2 regions of the Glaciecola sp. G7-5 genome follow, and region 2 is predicted to be linked to the other one. Evidence: predicted binding sites of a transcription regulator. Region 2 holds the regulator's gene; the other holds the start of a gene.
The links. Region 2 encodes sigma-54, which starts transcription at its own class of promoters, with help from an activator protein. Its sites were predicted from a motif close to GTTGGCACGNNNNTNGNNT; they were not measured.
Positions count from the first base shown of each region.

Region 1: a site for sigma-54 is predicted at 2,645-2,663, ahead of AC0L6H_RS09095 (choice-of-anchor E domain-containing protein). Genes of this name have one in related genera too.

Region 1 covers NZ_CM147892.1:2,089,980-2,095,883, reverse strand. The annotation lists gene AC0L6H_RS09105 (serine hydrolase domain-containing protein) at 1-778, opposite strand, end outside; gene AC0L6H_RS09100 (choice-of-anchor E domain-containing protein) at 975-1,655, opposite strand; gene AC0L6H_RS09095 (choice-of-anchor E domain-containing protein) at 1,903-2,577, opposite strand; gene AC0L6H_RS09090 (DUF2589 domain-containing protein) at 3,061-3,621, shown strand; gene AC0L6H_RS09085 (hypothetical protein) at 3,697-4,395, shown strand; gene AC0L6H_RS09080 (hypothetical protein) at 4,403-5,002, shown strand; gene AC0L6H_RS09075 (TonB-dependent receptor) at 5,065-5,904, opposite strand, start outside.
Region 2 covers NZ_CM147892.1:2,368,147-2,380,423, reverse strand. The annotation lists partial or broken gene AC0L6H_RS10460 (KpsF/GutQ family sugar-phosphate isomerase) at 1-891, shown strand, start outside; gene kdsC (3-deoxy-manno-octulosonate-8-phosphatase KdsC) at 948-1,496, shown strand; gene lptC (LPS export ABC transporter periplasmic protein LptC) at 1,493-2,053, shown strand; gene lptA (lipopolysaccharide transport periplasmic protein LptA) at 2,022-2,708, shown strand; gene lptB (LPS export ABC transporter ATP-binding protein) at 2,705-3,433, shown strand; gene AC0L6H_RS10435 (RNA polymerase factor sigma-54) at 3,590-5,125, shown strand; gene hpf (ribosome hibernation promoting factor) at 5,151-5,438, shown strand; gene ptsN (PTS IIA-like nitrogen regulatory protein PtsN) at 5,446-5,889, shown strand; gene rapZ (RNase adapter RapZ) at 5,952-6,875, shown strand; gene AC0L6H_RS10415 (HPr family phosphocarrier protein) at 6,899-7,171, shown strand; gene mgtE (magnesium transporter) at 7,338-8,696, shown strand; gene arcB (aerobic respiration two-component sensor histidine kinase ArcB) at 8,720-11,092, opposite strand; gene gltB (glutamate synthase large subunit) at 11,692-12,277, shown strand, end outside.

The DNA.
Region 1 (5,904 bases), 280 kb from region 2:
TTTTTTCACTAAGATAGTCACTTAATGTACGTCCTGTCGCTTGTGCTACCAATATACCAATAAGATTGGTTTCGCCAGTAGAATATAGCCAAGTTTCACCGGGTGGATGCGCTCTTTCTAATTTACGCATATAACTTACGATGGTGGGAAGACCGTCTTGCGCTGCGTGGTTATTAAATTTAGCAACATCAGAATTTGGATCAGAGTAATTCTCATACCACTTTACACCAGAAGTCATGGTCAATAACTGGGCAATGGTTACATCATCATATGCCGAACCTTCTAAGCCATTAATATAGCTAGAAACACTATCGTTAATACTATTAATGTGCCCTTCTTTAATCGCGATACCGACTAAGCTAGAAGTGAAGGATTTAGCCACCGAAAAGCTTGTCCAACGTTTATCAGGAGAGTGACCTAAGCCATATTGCTCATAACGTATCTTACCTTTATGCAAAACAAGCATGCCTGAAAGGTTCTGCTCATCAAAAAAGGCGTTCATATCCTCACTAAGAGAAAGTGGCTCGCCTTCTGGTAAGGCGCGAACATTCGTGCTGGGTGTTATTTGTCGTGACTCTATCAGAAACGGCACTTCATCTAACATTTTAAAACCCAAATCACGTTGGCTTTGGGTCCAAAACAAAATCTGTTTATCTTTTGGCGGGTCAAGCAGCAGTGCGCGAAAATCGGGACCCATCCACCAAAGGAATACAGATAGTAATAACAGTAAACTTCCAACAATGAGCACGACGGTACGCAAAACGGTGTTGTTTTTCACAATGATATTTCCTTTTCTAGGCGAGTAGATGACCTAAGCACTAGCCAGCACATAAACTTATTGTAGATTAACATAATCTTTATGTGTGTGAAGAAGCTACGCGTAGATTTGAATATAAGAAAGGCGATAGAGAATAAAGTTACATCAAAAAAAACCGCCAAATATTTGGCGGTTTTTCTATTACAGTATCAATTTATTAAGCTTTGAACTTTCGTAATCCTGCCAACGTTAACAAGCCCATCCCTAAAAGTGCAAGATGCGCTGGTGCAGAAACTTCAACTGAGTCTGAGTATTTGTACTCTATGGTTATGGCGCCGCTTGAAAAGGTACTAATGCCCGACATTAAATTACCGCCACCGGTCACCTTACTTAATGCGCTAGCGTCAAACTCTACGCTACTGGTTGATGTACCCATGTCGATAAACGCAAGTAAGGACGCTGTGTCGGTAAAGAACTTACTGACTGTCTCACTGGCATCAAGTCCGACAAAGGTTGACCCAGAAGGGCCATCAAAATCACTTACGCCATCGTAAACAGCTAAGACTTTTGTTGAGGACTCTGAGGGTGCAGCTTCAATAATAATGTCGCCAGCTAAGTCAATCAGCGCAATAATAGCAGAGACCGTAGCGGTAACCGTATCGGCACTGCTCCTGCTTCTATTTTCAGCTTCAGCGTGAGCTTCAGCTTTTGCTAAAAGAGTAATTTCGACAGATTCAAGCTTACGCTGACCCCCTAAGGTGTCAAAAAGCTCGTATTCAACCTGCTCTTTAAAATTAGTTGTTGTTTTTTCTACAGTGAAGTTTTGAGTAACAACTCCTGCATTTGCATATCCGGCTATACACAATAAAGCGGTACTACATAGTATTTGCTTTAACATCTGGGAAGGCCCTTATATCGTTAGTTACATCGATGGCAATTTGCCACCACCAACCAATATTTAGCACGTTCTATGCCATGTTTTTTATGTATGTATTTCAGCCTTTTATAAAATAACAAAATAACATTTTTTGCTTTTGTAAAAATTGCCGACAAGCCCCTTCAGATAGGGGTTTGTTATTTTTTTCCAAAAAAAACGCCCTCGGTTGAGGGCGTCTTATTGTCGTCTTAAGACTTCGAAAGCGTAATTATTTCCTAAACTTTCTGATTCCAGCAAAACCAACTAAGCTTAACAGAACAAGTGCCACATGAGCAGGAGCACTTACATTAACAGGTACGTCACTGTAAGTGTATATTACCTTAACGTCACCTGATGCAAAAGTCGTAAAGCTACTCGTTAAGTTACCGCCGCCCGTAATTTGGCTCAACGCTTTAGCTGTAAAATTGATTGAAGTAGTACCAGCACCTACAAAATCCATTAACGCCATCGCATCGTTGATTAACAAATTACTAAAGTCGTTTGTGTTCAAATTCAAAAACTCTACGCCAGAAGGACCATCAAAATCGATTACACCATCAAACGCGGCTAGCAATTCAGAACGAGTAAGAAAAGGAGCAGCTTCAACGAGTTTAACACCACTTGTGTTTACAAGAGCGATATCGGTAGAAAGCGTTGCTGTAATTCTTGTTGAAGTAGCATTGCGGTTTTCCACTTCAGCAATCCCACTTGATCTAGCAAGCAAGGTAAACTCGACAGATTCTAATTGGCGAGTTCCACCCATATCATCAAAAAGATTATATGATATCGTGTTAGTAAAGTTGGTAAGTTGTCGTGCGACCGTAAACTCTTGTGTAATGACGGCGGCACTAGAGAAACCAGTGACACAAAGTAATGCAGCCCCACATAGGATTTTCTTTAACATTTATCTATTCCTGTAAACAGTTGTTTATTGTATCTAACATAGACACAATTATTGTTGTAGAAAAACTAAGCAACAAACGAGCCACTAATTATTTAACATACAATACAAATACCTACACATTGCCGAATTTTTAAAAATACAATTATGTAAAATTACCTGACACTTTTGGGTTGTTTATTCGCTTCTTTCGCGTACATAAAAAGGACCGAAAAGAGGTTCTTTTTTGCGTTTTTCAGCTAGAAAAAAACTAGCTAAAGGCTAAAAATTTAGCCTTATTTGGTGATATAAGTGCTAAATGTTTTTTTGAAGTAAGGAAGTCCAAAGAAAACGGGTTAATAATAAATCTGCACTAACTGTACAAAAATTATACGATTTAAGTCTAAAGAGGCCATTGACGCGACTAAAAGTTGTTGATATTTTGAACAGCTGTCGTTGTAAGGGGAAACAATATCAACTGTCAGCAAGCAAACAAGGAAAGATTTTATGCCTAATTTAGTACAAGAACTTAACAGCCTTGACTTTAGCGTCTATATTGGTGGTCCGCTACAAGCAGCAGTTCAGGCACAACACGCCGCTTCCATGTCACAAGTCAGCTTTATTCAAGATGTAGGATTTGATGACAGCAATCAATTACGGTATGTCGATTTCGCCTTTGAAAAGTCGGTGCCTAATGAAGCCGGTACCGCTTTTATTACCAAAAACGTTGAAATAAAAGTACCTTTTTTAACTATGCTAACTATTCCTGCGCTGCGCATTGAAGAGATGACGATAGACTTTAATGCAAAGTTAACCTCCACAGAAACGGCCAGTGTTTCGAGTGAGTTTGCAGCAAGCGCAGAGCTTGGAATTAACTACAAAATTGTTAATTTTAAAGCATCAGCGTCATACAAGAGAACGTCAACGCGCGGCACAACGGTAGAAAAAACCTATAATCTAGGGGTAAAAGTTACGGCTGTGAATGATGAAATACCAGCAGGTTTAGATCGTATATTGACTATGCTTGAAGATAGCATTGCTAGCATTGAACCTGCGTCAACAACCTAGCACTATTAGTCAAGGGGCGTTAACTTCCCTTACCTTGCCCTTTGGCTAATATAATCAGTTTAATAAGGATATTACATGCCAAAGCTAAACGATTACCTTGGAAGTATTATATCTAGCTTATCTAACGCACGCGTAATGGCTGACGTACAAACCGTAAAGCTGGCCGAAGACTATGCAAAGCATGAATTGCTTCAGCACTTTTCGGTGCCGCGCATGCGTATTGCCGATGTTGAACTAGACATTCCATTTGCTATTGAATCAACCCAAGAAGAGTTGGTTGAGAATGTAGATATCATTAATAACCAATCATTTAATAAAGCGATATATAGCGAAATCACTAAGAATTTAGGCCGAACGAGTCTACCTAGGCAAGCCTCTCAAGAAGTGAGAACGGTCTTAACTAACAGCGCTAAAGACTTAGAAGCCAAAATAAACCAAACCAGAAAATTGGTTCCAGTAGCTGAATATAGTGACAAACTAGCATCCGATATCACGCGTATCGCAGTTGAGAACAAATTAATTAAAGATGCCTATGACGTAAATGAAACTACTTTAGTCGAGCGCATCAAAAAAGCCGCTGAGAAAGTGATTCTTGAAAATACGCAGCGCACAACCTTAGGCGATATGAACGTTGTTGCTGAAACTCATTTACTGCGAGAGCAAAAGCCCGAGCATATTGTACATATTAAAATGAAGATAACTGAAGACGGCATGGAGTGGCAAAAAGTAGAGCATAGTGACGGTAGCATCAGCCGTAAGCTTCTGCCTGAGTAATATAATCATGTTTCGTTCTAAGGTGATTCTAGTCGAAAATTCTAATCAGCTCTTGCTAGAGTTTCCAGCTTTAGTGAAACGAATGGAATTAAAAGATCCGCAGTTTTTACCGCGTTTATTCGAGTGGATAGAGCGCGCAGAAAACCTCTTAGTACAAAATAAAATACCGAAAAGTGCGAGTTTATCGGGTATTAAAGCGAAAATAATTACCCCTGTCTTTGACACTAAAGTAAGAGCGAATCGACGCAAAGTACAAACAGCTATCGCTTCGCAGCTTATGTTCGATTTGCAAAGCAGTCTGCAAGACGCTGTTCATACGGCAAGTACTAAGGTTGAACAAGCAAGCGAGAGCATAAGCCAGCTCCTCAGTGTTTTAGCTCAATCTAGTGCCAACAATGGGCATACTTTACAGTATGTGACCAGCGAGGATGTTGGTGTGTTTGTTGACCGTATTTGGTATGTCATATGTCATCATGAACAACTGAAAAACAGCGCCGTACAATTGAAAGGACTACTATCAGAAAGTGACATTAAGCTGTTAATTACGCGTGATATTGACGTCTTACAGTTTATGCCTCAAGTTTCCGAAAGCTTATTGCGTGAATAGTCAAATTGACGCAATAAGCTTTCGTATGCTGTATTTGAAAACTTCCATTGGTTTGCTAAAGGCTAAAAATTTAGCCTTATTCCGAGTTCCAAAGAACGTCCCTGAATGGGTGCTAAGTCTTTCAAAAAAGAAGTATGTACGCGTCCTTCTTCATCAAGTAAATTGCGCCCCCTTAAAAACAGTTCAGCGTCTGTATCTAGCAGACTAGTATAATACGATGCATTTATATCTACTAAAGTGTAGGCATCGGTAGCACTTTCAAGCTCAGCGACTTTGTTTTGCTCAAACATGTGGGTTACTTGCGCCATCAATGTAAAATCTTGCGTCTTGTAGTCAGCACTAATAATTGCTTTGATGGGCGGTATTCTGGGTAAATTTCCAGTCTCACTTTGCTTCACTTTTGCACGAATATAGTCGCCTTGCGCGGTTAAAGTAAAGTTGCTATTTACATTATAGCTGAGCTGAACCTCTGCTCCGTATAAATCAGCATCAGCAGCAAGGTAAGCATATACTGGCAGCGCATCACCTTGTTCCTCATCTTCATCGTGCATGTCCTCAATGTGATCTTCATCTTCATGGGCATGTTCAAACTCAGCCGTAAAGCCTGTGTTAGCGGCATAATAGTAGTCGTCTATTTGATTATAGAAAATGTTTAGGACAGCACCAAAGTCACCTCCAAATTTACGCCACGAAATATCTAGATTATTCGATGTCTCCATGTTGGGCTTATCGCCTTCAAACTCAAAGGCTCCCTCGTGAAGTTCATATAGAGCCCCTACTTCATAGGTTTGTGCACCAATATGTGGGCCGAAAGAGAAAAGTTCTGCACTTGATGGCGCTCGATTTGCGTGGACAAAAGAAACGGCCATATTATAGCCCTTTGCCAAGTCCCACACGACGCC
Region 2 (12,277 bases):
ACTCGATGAAAGTTTTACTCAAGCTTGTGATTTACTGATGCGATGCACAGGTAAAGTCGTTGTATCAGGTATGGGTAAGTCTGGTCACATTGGTAATAAAATGGCCGCCACCTTTGCTAGTACAGGAACGCCTTCGTTCTTCATGCATCCGGGTGAAGCAAATCATGGTGATTTTGGCATGCTTAGTCCAAATGATGTCGTAATAGCGATATCAAACTCTGGCGAAACGCATGAATTGATAGGCCTTTTACCGTCCATTAAACGAATTCAAGTTCCTATAATTGCAATTACCAATAAGCAAGACAGTAGCCTTGCCAAATATGCCGATGTGGTATTGCAACTGGGCGTGAAAAAAGAAGCCTGTTCATTGGGCTTAGCACCCACCACGAGCACTACGGCAACATTGGTATTAGGCGATGCATTGGCCATAGCATTACTAGAAGCCAAAGGTTTTACCGCCGAAGATTTCGCCTTTTCTCATCCTGGCGGCGCCTTAGGCAAACGCTTATTACTGACCGTCGCTGACATTATGGTAAGTGGTAAAGATATTCCCTTAACACCATCGTCTGCCAATGTAAAAGAAGCGTTACTGGACATTTCATCGAAAGGTCTTGGGGTTACTGCTGTGGTAGACGACAGCAATCAGGTAATAGGTATTTTCAGTGATGGAGATCTTCGCAGAGCACTCGACAAACGTGTCGACATTCATCAAACCCCAATCTGCGAAGTGATGACCGTGGGGGAGTAAGCACTACCGAAAACGCCCTAGCCATAGACGCATTGAATCTAATGCAAAGTAAAAAAATAAACGCCTTGTTTGTTTTGAATGAAAAGAAACAAGCGATAGGCGCACTGACCACATACATGTTACTAAAAGCAGGAGTCGTGTAGATATGCACAACGACACACAAAATCAAGCATTGTCGAGCGAAGAGAATAATGAAGCGATGATTGACACACTTTACCAACCCGTTTCATCAGAATTTTTCGAAAAATGTAAAAAGATAAAACTCGTCGTTTTTGATGTAGACGGCGTTTTTAGTGATGGCCAAATTTATTTAGGTAATAACAACGAAGAATTAAAAGCCTTTAATACGAAAGACGGCTACGGCGTCAAAGCCCTTGCGAGATGCGGTGTAATGGTGGGCGTAATTACCGGTCGTAAGTCTGCAATTGTTGAGCAACGTATGCGAGCGCTCAACGTGCGCCACTTGTTACAGGGGCGTGAAGACAAACACAAAGCCTTAGCTGAATTAATGCGTATAACAGGATACCAAAGTCATCAAATAGCCAGCGTTGGTGATGATATGCCTGATATGGAAATGTTTCCTTTTAGCAGTATCAAAGTAGCAACGCTTGACGCCCATCCACTTATTAAAATGAAAGCTAATTACATTACCACCTTAGGTGGTGGTAAAGGTGCGGTAAGAGAGGTGTGTGACTTATTCTTACAGGCAAAAGGTAAGCTTGAGATAGTTCACGGTGCCAGTATATGAATCGTATAACATGGAGTATCGCTATTATTTTTACGGCGGTACTCATTCTTTATTTACCAATGTTATTTGAAGATGAAGAACAACAAATAGCCAACGACCGTGATATTGAATTAATTCCAAATTATCAAGCTGTTAACCTAAATAGTAAGTTGTATGATAAAGAAGGTAGGCTGAGCCATCAAGTGGCTGCCGATAAAATGGAGCATTACGATGCCTTAGGTTTTGCAGTATTTCATAATCCTGTCTACACCCTCTATTTAGATGATGGGCAGCCGTGGCAAGTGACTGCTGGTGAAGGCACATTATATACGAACAATAGAATTCAACTTGAAAAAAACGTCAAGATTGTGAATTTGCGATCGCAAGAGTATATTAAGGAAATAAGCACCGAGTACATTGAAATCAACTTACAAGACAAAACCCTAAGTTCAGACCAAAAAGTAACCATTAGTGGCCTCAATTATGAGGTTAACAGCATTGGCATCTTTGGTAATTTAACGACCCAACAATACGAGTTTAAACAACATGTACAGACCCAATTTAACCCCGTTCTTTAATCTACGCCTTGCAAAAGGCGGCGATGCCAAAGCTAATAACGGCGGTCAAAGCAATTACGCAGTTAAGCTGAATAAGTCTGTACGTAGGAAGGGCTTATATGCCAGCATCTTGGCTAGCTTGTTGGTTGTCAACCTTGGGAGTAAAGTCATCGCGGCGCAATCAACACCGCCCTCAAGTGAGCAAAGCACCATTGCGACCGATTTTTTATTGCCGGTCACCGCAAAATCCAAAAATCAATCTGTCGATGGTAAAACTAAAACTTCAATTTTCATCGATAATGTAATAATACGCCAAGGTAGTCTTGAAATCTTAGCCGATAAGGTTGTTGCAGATGCGACCGCAGGTAAAGGCAAAGAGGTCATCACTGCAACGGGGAATCCTGCTAGTTATAAACAGAAGCTTGAAGATGGCTCGGTGGTCACAGCCAGTGCAAATGAAATAAAATATGAAGTAGAAATACAAACGATTTCTTTAAAAGGCAATGCTGCAATTAACCAAAACGATATTAAGGTTAATGGTGACTCTATCGCTTTTAACATGGCCAAAGAACAAATTATTGCCTCAACTGATGCCAATAGTGAAATCCCAGTAACGACCGTATTGAGTCCAGGTGCCTTCGTTTCAGATAAAAAAGACGATGAGGACAAACCGTGAGCAGTACATTATCCGCTAAACATTTAGCCAAGTCCTATAAGTCACGTCAAGTAGTACGAGATGTGAGTATTGAAGTATCGACCGGGCAAATAGTGGGTTTATTAGGACCAAACGGCGCAGGCAAAACCACTACCTTTTATATGATTGTGGGTTTAGTTCCCTTAGATAAGGGCGATATCTTTATAGACCAAACCAATTTAAGTTTTCAGCCGATGCATGAGCGAGCGCGTCAGGGTATTGGATACTTGCCACAAGAAGCTTCTATATTCAGAAAGCTGAGCGTGTATGAGAACTTAATGGCAATTTTACAAACGCGCAAAGAGATTTCAAAAGAACAACGCGAACGCATTGCAGATGAACTGCTTGATGATTTTAATATTAATCATATTCGCAATAGTCTAGGCATGAGCCTGTCGGGTGGTGAACGCAGAAGAGTTGAAATTGCTCGCGCATTAGCCGCTGATCCTAAATTTATTTTACTAGATGAACCATTCGCTGGTGTCGATCCTATATCGGTGAATGACATAAAGAAGATTATTTATCAGTTGAAAGAGCGCGGCATTGGCGTACTCATTACCGACCACAACGTTAAAGAAACCCTCGATGTTTGTGAAATAGCCTATATTGTTAGCCATGGGGAACTTATTGCCTCGGGCAGTGCACAAGAAGTACTTTCGAACCAGACGGTGAGAGATGTTTATTTAGGTGAACAATTTTCTTTGTAATGACTCGCTAAAGCGCTATCATGTAGAAAAGTGAGTGCTTAGTCGTTGATAGCTTCAGCATTATGTCAAAATAGACAGGAACCGATGTTTCCTACAATTGGAGAAATTAGAGCCCCTTATGCAAAAACACCGCATTAATAAAGTAGAAGGTCAGTAATGAAACCTTCGTTGCAGCTCAAGTTTAGTCAACAACTTACCATGACTCCTCAATTGCAACAGGCAATCAAGTTGTTGCAGCTTTCTACTCTGGATTTACAACAAGAGATTCAAGAAGCCCTTGAATCCAATCCATTATTAGAGACTGCAGAGCATGATGTAGAAAGCAATAGTGCGTCATCGGATGACAATCAAACCCTTGATTCTCGCACTGATAAAGAACAGTTGTCAGTGAGTGCCGAAGCGACAAACAACAACGATACAGCAATGGCCAACGGCGACACTGAAGTGCCAGATACTATGGATTCGCATGATGCGCTTGAGAATAGAGAACTGCCCGATGACTTGCCATTAGATAGCTCTTGGGAAGAGTATTTAGGGTCGACTTCAGCGCCAACGCGCATGACCGGTATTAATCCTGATGATGACTACGTTTTTCAAGGAGAAACAACCGAATCTATTCAAGACCACCTTATGTGGCAAGTAGAACTCACCCACTTTAGTGATAATGACAAATCTATCGCAATTGCAATTATTGATTCTATCGATGAATCAGGTTACTTGACCGTTAGTAGTGAAGAAATTCTCGAGAGTTTAGATAATGAAGACATAGAACTCGACGAAGTCGAATGTGTATTGAAACGCATTCAACGATTTGATCCGGTGGGCTCAGGCGCGCGTTCGGTAAAAGAGTGTCTACTCGTACAACTTCAACAATTTAACGAAGATACACCTTGGTTGGCGCAAGCTCGCAGTATTATTGATGAACATTCAGATTTAATTAGTAGCAAAGATTATCGTACCTTAATGCGCAAGACTCGCCTCAAAGAAGACCAACTTCGGGAAGTAATGCGTTTATTAAAAACCTTAAATCCTCGTCCTGGCAGCTCAATATCGTCACGAGAACCAGAATATATTGTGCCCGACGTAAATGTCTATAAGAAAAAAGGCGTGTGGACGGTTGAACTCAATAACGAAGCTCTACCTGCGCTGACGGTAAACGAAACCTATGCTAAATTGTCAAAAACGACTAAAAATCCGAACGATTCTCAATATATTAAGTCTCATTTACAAGAAGCAAAATGGTTTATAAAAAGCTTAGAGAGCAGAAATGAAACCTTACTTAAAGTGTCGCATTGTATTGTTGCCAAACAACGCGAATTTTTTGAGCAAGGGCCAGAAAAAATGCAACCAATGGTGTTGAATGATGTAGCCGAAATGGTCGATATGCACGAATCTACAATTTCGCGTGTAACAACCCAAAAATACATGCATACTCCCAGAGGTATTTATGAGCTTAAGTATTTCTTTTCGTCACATGTAGCAACGGAGTCAGGTGAAAATTGTTCTTCCACCGCTATCAGAGCCTTTATTAAGAAGCTCGTGGCTGACGAACCTGCGCATAAGCCATTAAGCGATAGCAAGATTGCGCAATTGCTTTCGGACCAGGGTATTAAGGTAGCTAGACGAACAATTGCAAAATACCGGGAATCGTTACATATTCCCCCTTCGAATCAACGAAAAAGCCTCGTTTGAGGCCAAGCATTAGAGGACGAGCATTATGCAAATAAACCTAACCGGTCATCATATCGACATAACAGAATCACTTCGCAATTATGTTGATACCAAATTTGAAAAACTCGAAAGGCATTTCGACCACATTAACAATGTTCATGTTATTCTCAACGTCGAAAAGCTCACTCAAAAAGCAGAAGCGACGCTTCACTTAAGTGGCGGCGAAGTATTTGCGAATGCCGAACACACAGATATGTATGCGGCCATCGACGGCCTCATTGATAAGCTTGACCGTCAGGTCATTAAACACAAAGAAAAACAGAAACGTCACTAAGTAGAATATGATAATAAATGACATCATTTCACTCGACCGAACTCAATGTTCGGTCGAATGTCATAGCAAAAAACGAATTTTCGAAGTCATCTCCGAGATTGCGGTCCAACAATCCCCTGAATTAGACCAAGTGGAAGTATTAAGCAGTTTACTGGCCCGCGAAAAAATGGGCAGTACTGGTATAGGGCATGGCATTGCTATCCCCCATGGCAAAATTAAAGACTTAAGCAATATGATTGCGGTGATAGTCACTAGTAGTCAGCCCATTGAGTTTGACGCTATTGACAGCAAACCTGTAGATATCTTCTTTGCCATATTAGTCCCTGAGGAACAAACCGATCAACACCTTCAAGCATTATCTGGTATTGCACGCAAACTGAGTAATAAGGACACCGTCAAGGCTATACGTAAAGCCACAAACAAAAATGAAATCGTCGCCGCGTTAGCCTAAACCTTTTCATGAACATAAGCGCAATAAAAACAAACGCATATGTAACTCTTATAAGGTGATAAATGAAACTTCTGATTATTAGCGGTCGCTCAGGTTCGGGTAAATCAATCGCTTTGCGGTCACTAGAAGATCTTGGCTACTACTGTGTAGACAATATTCCAGTTTCACTTCTACCCACACTTACGCACACCTTGGTGGATCAACATGAACTTGTTGCCGTGAGTATTGATGTGCGCAATATGCCTGAAACTGAAAATGAAATTAGCGAACTACTTAATTACCTGCCTGAATTTTGGGAAATTACCATTATTTTTCTTGATGCAAGTGACGATGTACTCGTCAAACGCTATAGTGAAACGCGGCGCCTACATCCCTTGTTCAAACGCAGTAACTCACTGGTAGATGCGATCAACGAAGAGCGCGAAATCTTAGTGCCCGTCGCAGAAAAAGCGGATTTACATATAAATACCGACAAGCTATCGGTACATGATTTAGCTGAACTTATTCGCGAGCGCGTTTTAGGTAAGAAAAGCTCTGATTTAGTCATTGTCTTTGAGTCATTTGGTTTTAAATACGGCATCCCCAAAGACGCAGATTATGTGTTTGATGTAAGATTTCTACCTAATCCACATTGGGATCCTGACCTACGACCATTATGTGGACTTGATGGCCCCGTTGAGTTGTTTTTATCAAGCCAACCATTGGTAATGAAGTTAATTTGGCAAATTCAAAATTTAATAACAACGTGGTTACCCCACTTAGAGCGCAATAATCGCTCTTATGTCACCATTGCGATTGGCTGCACAGGAGGCCAACATCGTTCGGTTTACGTAGCGCAGTCTTTAGCAGAGGCATTTAAAAGTAGCCACGGTGATGTGCAAGTTAAACACCGTGAAATTGGCTTATCAAAACCTTTAGAAATGGCAAACGCTGAAGAAACGCCTGACGCACAAAGTAACATCAATAGCGAAGCCGGCAGCGAGTAAACTAGGGAAAACGGAGCTAAAAAATGAGGCTAGTAAAGACACTTACCATTGTTAATAAACTAGGCTTACATGCAAGGGCTGCGACGAAGTTAGTGCAGTTAGCCAATAGCTATGAATGCGAAATAGTGCTTGAACAAGACTCACAACAAGCCCCCGCAAATAGCGTACTTGCCTTATTGATGTTAGAAAGCAGCCAAGGCAAACAAGTGACGTTAATTTGCGACGGTGCTGATGCACAAGTCGCTATGCAGAATATTGAAAACCTCATCGCGAATAAATTTGATGAAGGCGAATAAATAGCATCTTTCCAGTCAATTCATCCCACAATGTTCTGACAAATGCTATACTTGCGCCACATCATAGCGCACTGCAACATTCTTATTTACAAACACAACAAAAGCATTTATAAGACACAGTAATATTGCTGTAGCGCAAATTAACACTCTTATATAGACCGACTCAATGTCTGACACAATCGAAACAACGCACACACAAGCTAGGTTAGAAAAGATTTCAGCGTCACTAGCTGCTGGTGCATTTGTGCGTGTTCGAAAACTATTACATGACATTCCTGCTGGTGATGCAGCCCTACTGCTTGAATCATCACCCACCAAAACGCGTGATATTCTGTGGCAAATGCTTGATGCGGACTTTCATGGTGATGTATTAGAAGAATTATCTGAGGACGTACGTAACGGTATTATTAGTAAAATGATGCCCTCAAGCGTTGTCGATGCGCTAGAAGACATGGATACTGATGACTTGGCAGAAACGCTAAGTTCTTTGCCAGAGAACGTGCTCAATAGCATTTTAACGTCGATGGACACTCAAGATAGGCAGCGAGCTGAAAAAGCGCTCTCTTATGGAGAAGATACCGCCGGCTTCATTATGAATACCGACACTATCACGCTACGCCATGAAGTTACTGTTGATGTAGTGATACGTTATTTGCGTTTAAAAGCTGAGCTACCTGAAAATACCGACACCCTGTATGTCGTGAATAGGCAGGACGTGCTAATTGGAACGGTGTCACTTTCTCGCTTGTTAACCTCAAGTCCAAATGTCAGTGTCGAAGATATTATGGACGACGAACCAGAAGCACTTACCGTAAATATGGAAGAACGCGCCGTGGCAAGTATGTTCGAGCGCTACGATTGGTTGTCAGCGCCGGTCGTAGATGAAGACGGAAAGTTAGTCGGACGAATAACGATTGATGATGTCGTTGATATCATTCGTGAAGACGCAGAGCACTCAATGATGAGTATGGCTGGTCTTGACGATGAAGAAGATACCTTTGCTCCTGTCGGCCAGTCTACCAAGCGCCGCTCTATTTGGCTTGGTGTGAACCTAGTCACGGCTTTACTCGCGGCAGCAGTGAGCGATATGTTTGAAGCCACACTTAGTCAATTAGCTGTTTTGGCGATTCTTAACACCATAGTGCCGAGTATGGGCGGAGTCGCAGGTAATCAAACACTAACCCTAGTCATTCGCGGTATGGCTTTGGGTCATGTAACTAGCGCCAACGCATTATGGTTAGTGAGAAAAGAACTCGCGATTGGTTTTCTAAACGGTATTATCTGGGCTTTTTTGATAGCGTCTGTGATTGCCCTGTGGAAACAAGACTACATGCTTGGCTTAGTAATCGCCTTCGCCATGTTGATGAACATGATTGCTGCAGGCTTAGCCGGTGCTACCTTACCTATCGTCATGAAGAAAATGAAAATAGACCCAGCCCTTGCCGGTAGCGTTATATTAACCACCATCACAGACGTGGTCGGTATATTTGCCTTTTTGGGCACCGCAACATTGTTTCTTATGTAAGGTTTGCAAAGCGCCCCGTCAACTCAATCGTCGTATTGATGTTGTTTAAGCCACTCATGCAAATAAGGCACATCTTTGCTTATTGCCATTTGCAGTTGTTCTACCCACTCGTGAACATTCTCCCACCAAGCGGGGTGATCCCCTTGTTGAATCATATTCGCGGTGATTTGCACTCGGCTTAAGCCCACAGAACTAGCAGCACCTTTTATTTTATGCGCTTGCGAACACACTTCGTCTTTATCATCGGCGGCCAGCGATACATTCAATATCTCCATGTATTCTGGTATTTTGTCTTCAAAGACCGCTAAACTCGCTTCTACCATGCCCTCACCAATGGTTTCAATTAACATGATAAGCAAGTCAAGATCGAGGACTTTTTGTGACTCTTGTTCTATCACGACTTTTTTACTCCCTTTTTGATCAGTGTTTCGAGGTGGGGGCAGATCGTTGCGTAGATCAGTAGCGAACAACTCATTGAATACTTGGATAATGCGACTCTTTTTAACGGGTTTTGCGATAACATCGTCCATTCCGTTTTGTAAGTACTCTTCTCTTGTCTTAATCACATTGGCAGTTAAGGCAACAATGGGAGTACGCAGCACTAAGTCCTCTTCTAACAATGTGCGAGCAACATCAAAACCGCTCATATCAGGTAACTGAATATCTAATAAAATGAGGTCATAGGTGGTTTCTTTAACCATATCAATCGCTTCTTGCCCGGTCATTGCTACGGCAACGTGTTGGCCTAGTTTCTCTAGCAAGGCCTTGGCGACCATTACATTCAGTTCAATATCTTCAACTAAAAGAATGTTTAAGCCAGTTACTCTCAGCTCTTCTACATCTGGACTTTGATGGCTGACAGTCACAGGCAGTTTAATTTCAAAGCACGTGCCTTGATTAAGCTCTGAATTGACACGAATGCTACCATTCATTTTATCTACCATCTGCTTACATATAGCTAAGCCTATACCCGTACCTGTCGCAGATTGAAAGTCATCACGTTGAACTTGATAATACATGGCAAATATTTTGTCGAGTTGGTCTTTTTCAATGCCAATACCCGTATCTTGAATCGTAAATGTGATATCAGCTTGCGTCTCGCTGTGTATTGTTGCCGACATAGTCAACGATACGGAGCCTTTCGGAGTAAATTTGACAGCGTTGAAAAGCATATTCCAGAGTACTTGGCGCAAGCGCGTGCCATCCGCTTCAAAGGCAACAGGGACAGGGTCTACAATTTTCCAATTAAATGCTAAGCCCTTGTCTGCAGCCAGCAACTTAATAATACTCGCTAACTCATTGACAAAATTGACTGTACTGACCGTTTTATATTGCATTTCTACTTTGTCGCGGTCGAGTTTATCGAGGTCAATTATATCATTGAAAATATTCCCCAACGTGATTGCGCTGGCGTATATAGTGCTCACCCATTCAAATTGTTCGGCGTTTAGCTTAGTGTCTCGCATCATTCTCGACAAACCGACAATACCATTGAGTGGCGTTCTCAGTTCGTGCGATATGGTTGCTATAAACTTTGTCTTATCTTTACTCGCTTGCTCTACTGCCAACTGCGACTGCTTACGCTCAGTCATATCGCGACCAAAGGCTAATAAACCAAGCCTTTTACCGTCATGATCAAAGAAAGGTACCTTGCGCATTTCAAAATAGCGACGCCGACCGTCCGCAAAACGCAGCCATAATTCTTCAGTAATAGGCGCGTTTGTTTCTAATACTTCTTGATCCGAAGCAGCTACTTGTCTGGCTAACTCTTCATCATATACTTGATGCGGTGTTAAGCCCATTAGTTCTTCTTGAGTTTTACCCACAAGCGCTTCGGCGACTTTATTGCAGCCTTCAAAGCGCCCTTCTTCATTTCGGTAATAAATCAAATCAGGAGAAGCATCAATAATGGAACGCGTTAACGTAGATAGTCTGCGCGCTTCTAATTCTTGCTCAGACTTTTGTTTTATTTCTTGCTCTAATTTTGAAAACATCGCTTCGCGTTCAAGTTGAGCATGCTTACGTTGTTCGATTTCGTAATTCAATTGACGAATATTGTTTTGCAGTTCACGGTTAAGTATCACATCGTGACGACGCAGCCGCTCAAGTTGATTGACCGCTTCTTCTAAATTGATACGAGAATGTTCTAATTGTTTAATTAATTTGCCAAAGAAGAACAACAGACATGGTGCACCGATTAAGGTTAAAACAATTGCACTTAATAAATCATGAGTACGAATATCGCTGCCAAGCGCTAAGCGCACCACAAAGGAGCCTGAAATGGTAAAGCACAAAGTAAACAGGACAAATAAAACACTGACTTTAAACGTGCCTAATTTATTCACATACTGAGCGACGTTAATTGCCCATGAGTCACTTGGAGTTTTATTTAACATAGTTTTTTTGGTGCCTAAGCAAGCAAACCGCGTTTAAGCGATATAAAAGAAAGTTTGGGCCTTGCATGCTATCAAGAATTTGGAGTGACGAATAGTCGAATAAGGCAGAAACCTAGGCTAAATTTGTTGCAAAACAATGTCAGTGCAAGTTTACGCATTAAAAAACTATAATTATGCGATAAACCCCTGTTTTATTGCATTCGTATTAAGATAAAAGTTGCTGTTTCAACTATTTTTAACACTTTATTTACCTCAAGCGTCAAAAAACATACTTTGCCTGTTTTATAGACTAAAAATATATCCACATATAAAACAAAGACTTAATTGATTTCAAATTGACGAGTATCAATATTCTAATGCAAGATAATTGATTTCTGGCGCGTAAGTATGTAACTTCAACATCCCGCTTAGTGGAATGAATAAAAATTCGATACGCAACCGTATCCTCAAAACAGCTAACGACGTCGAACAAATACAATAATAATAGTCGACAAATACATTAGCATAGTGGCAATGGCTACATGCTAGATGACTAGGTCCTTATTTCATAGGAAAGCACAACGAGCGCCGCTTTTATAAACGGCGCGAAGGAGTAATGTATGGGTTTATATCATTCATCAGATTCGAAAGACAACTGTGGATTTGGTTTAATAGCGCACACTGAAGGCGAGTCGAGCCATCAGTTAGTGGCTACTGCGATTGAAGGTTTGGACCGCATGCAGCACAGAGGCGGTGTTGCCTCTGATGGCAAAACCGGTGACGGCTGTGGATTGCTATTGCAAAAGCCTGATACTTTTTTCAAAAAAGTAGCTTTAGAGGAAGGCTGGGTGTTAAACAAAAACTATGCGGTTGGTATGGTTTTTTTATCACAAGACCCGATCAAAGCCGAAGCTTCGCGTAAAGTATTAAATGAAGAATTACAAAAAGAGATGTTGAATGTACTAGGTTGGCGTGAAGTGCCCGTTGACCATAGTGTACTTGGCGACTTAGCTAAAACTGGTGTACCGCAAATTGAACAAGTATTTGTAAACGCGCCTAGTGGTTGGTTGGCCCCTGATTTAGAACGGCGTTTATATATCGCTCGACGCCGCGCAGAAAAACGCGTTGCGCTAGAGGATAGTGATTTTTACATCGCCTGTTTGTCGACTTTTGTAACCATCTACAAAGGGCTAGTAATGCCCAAAG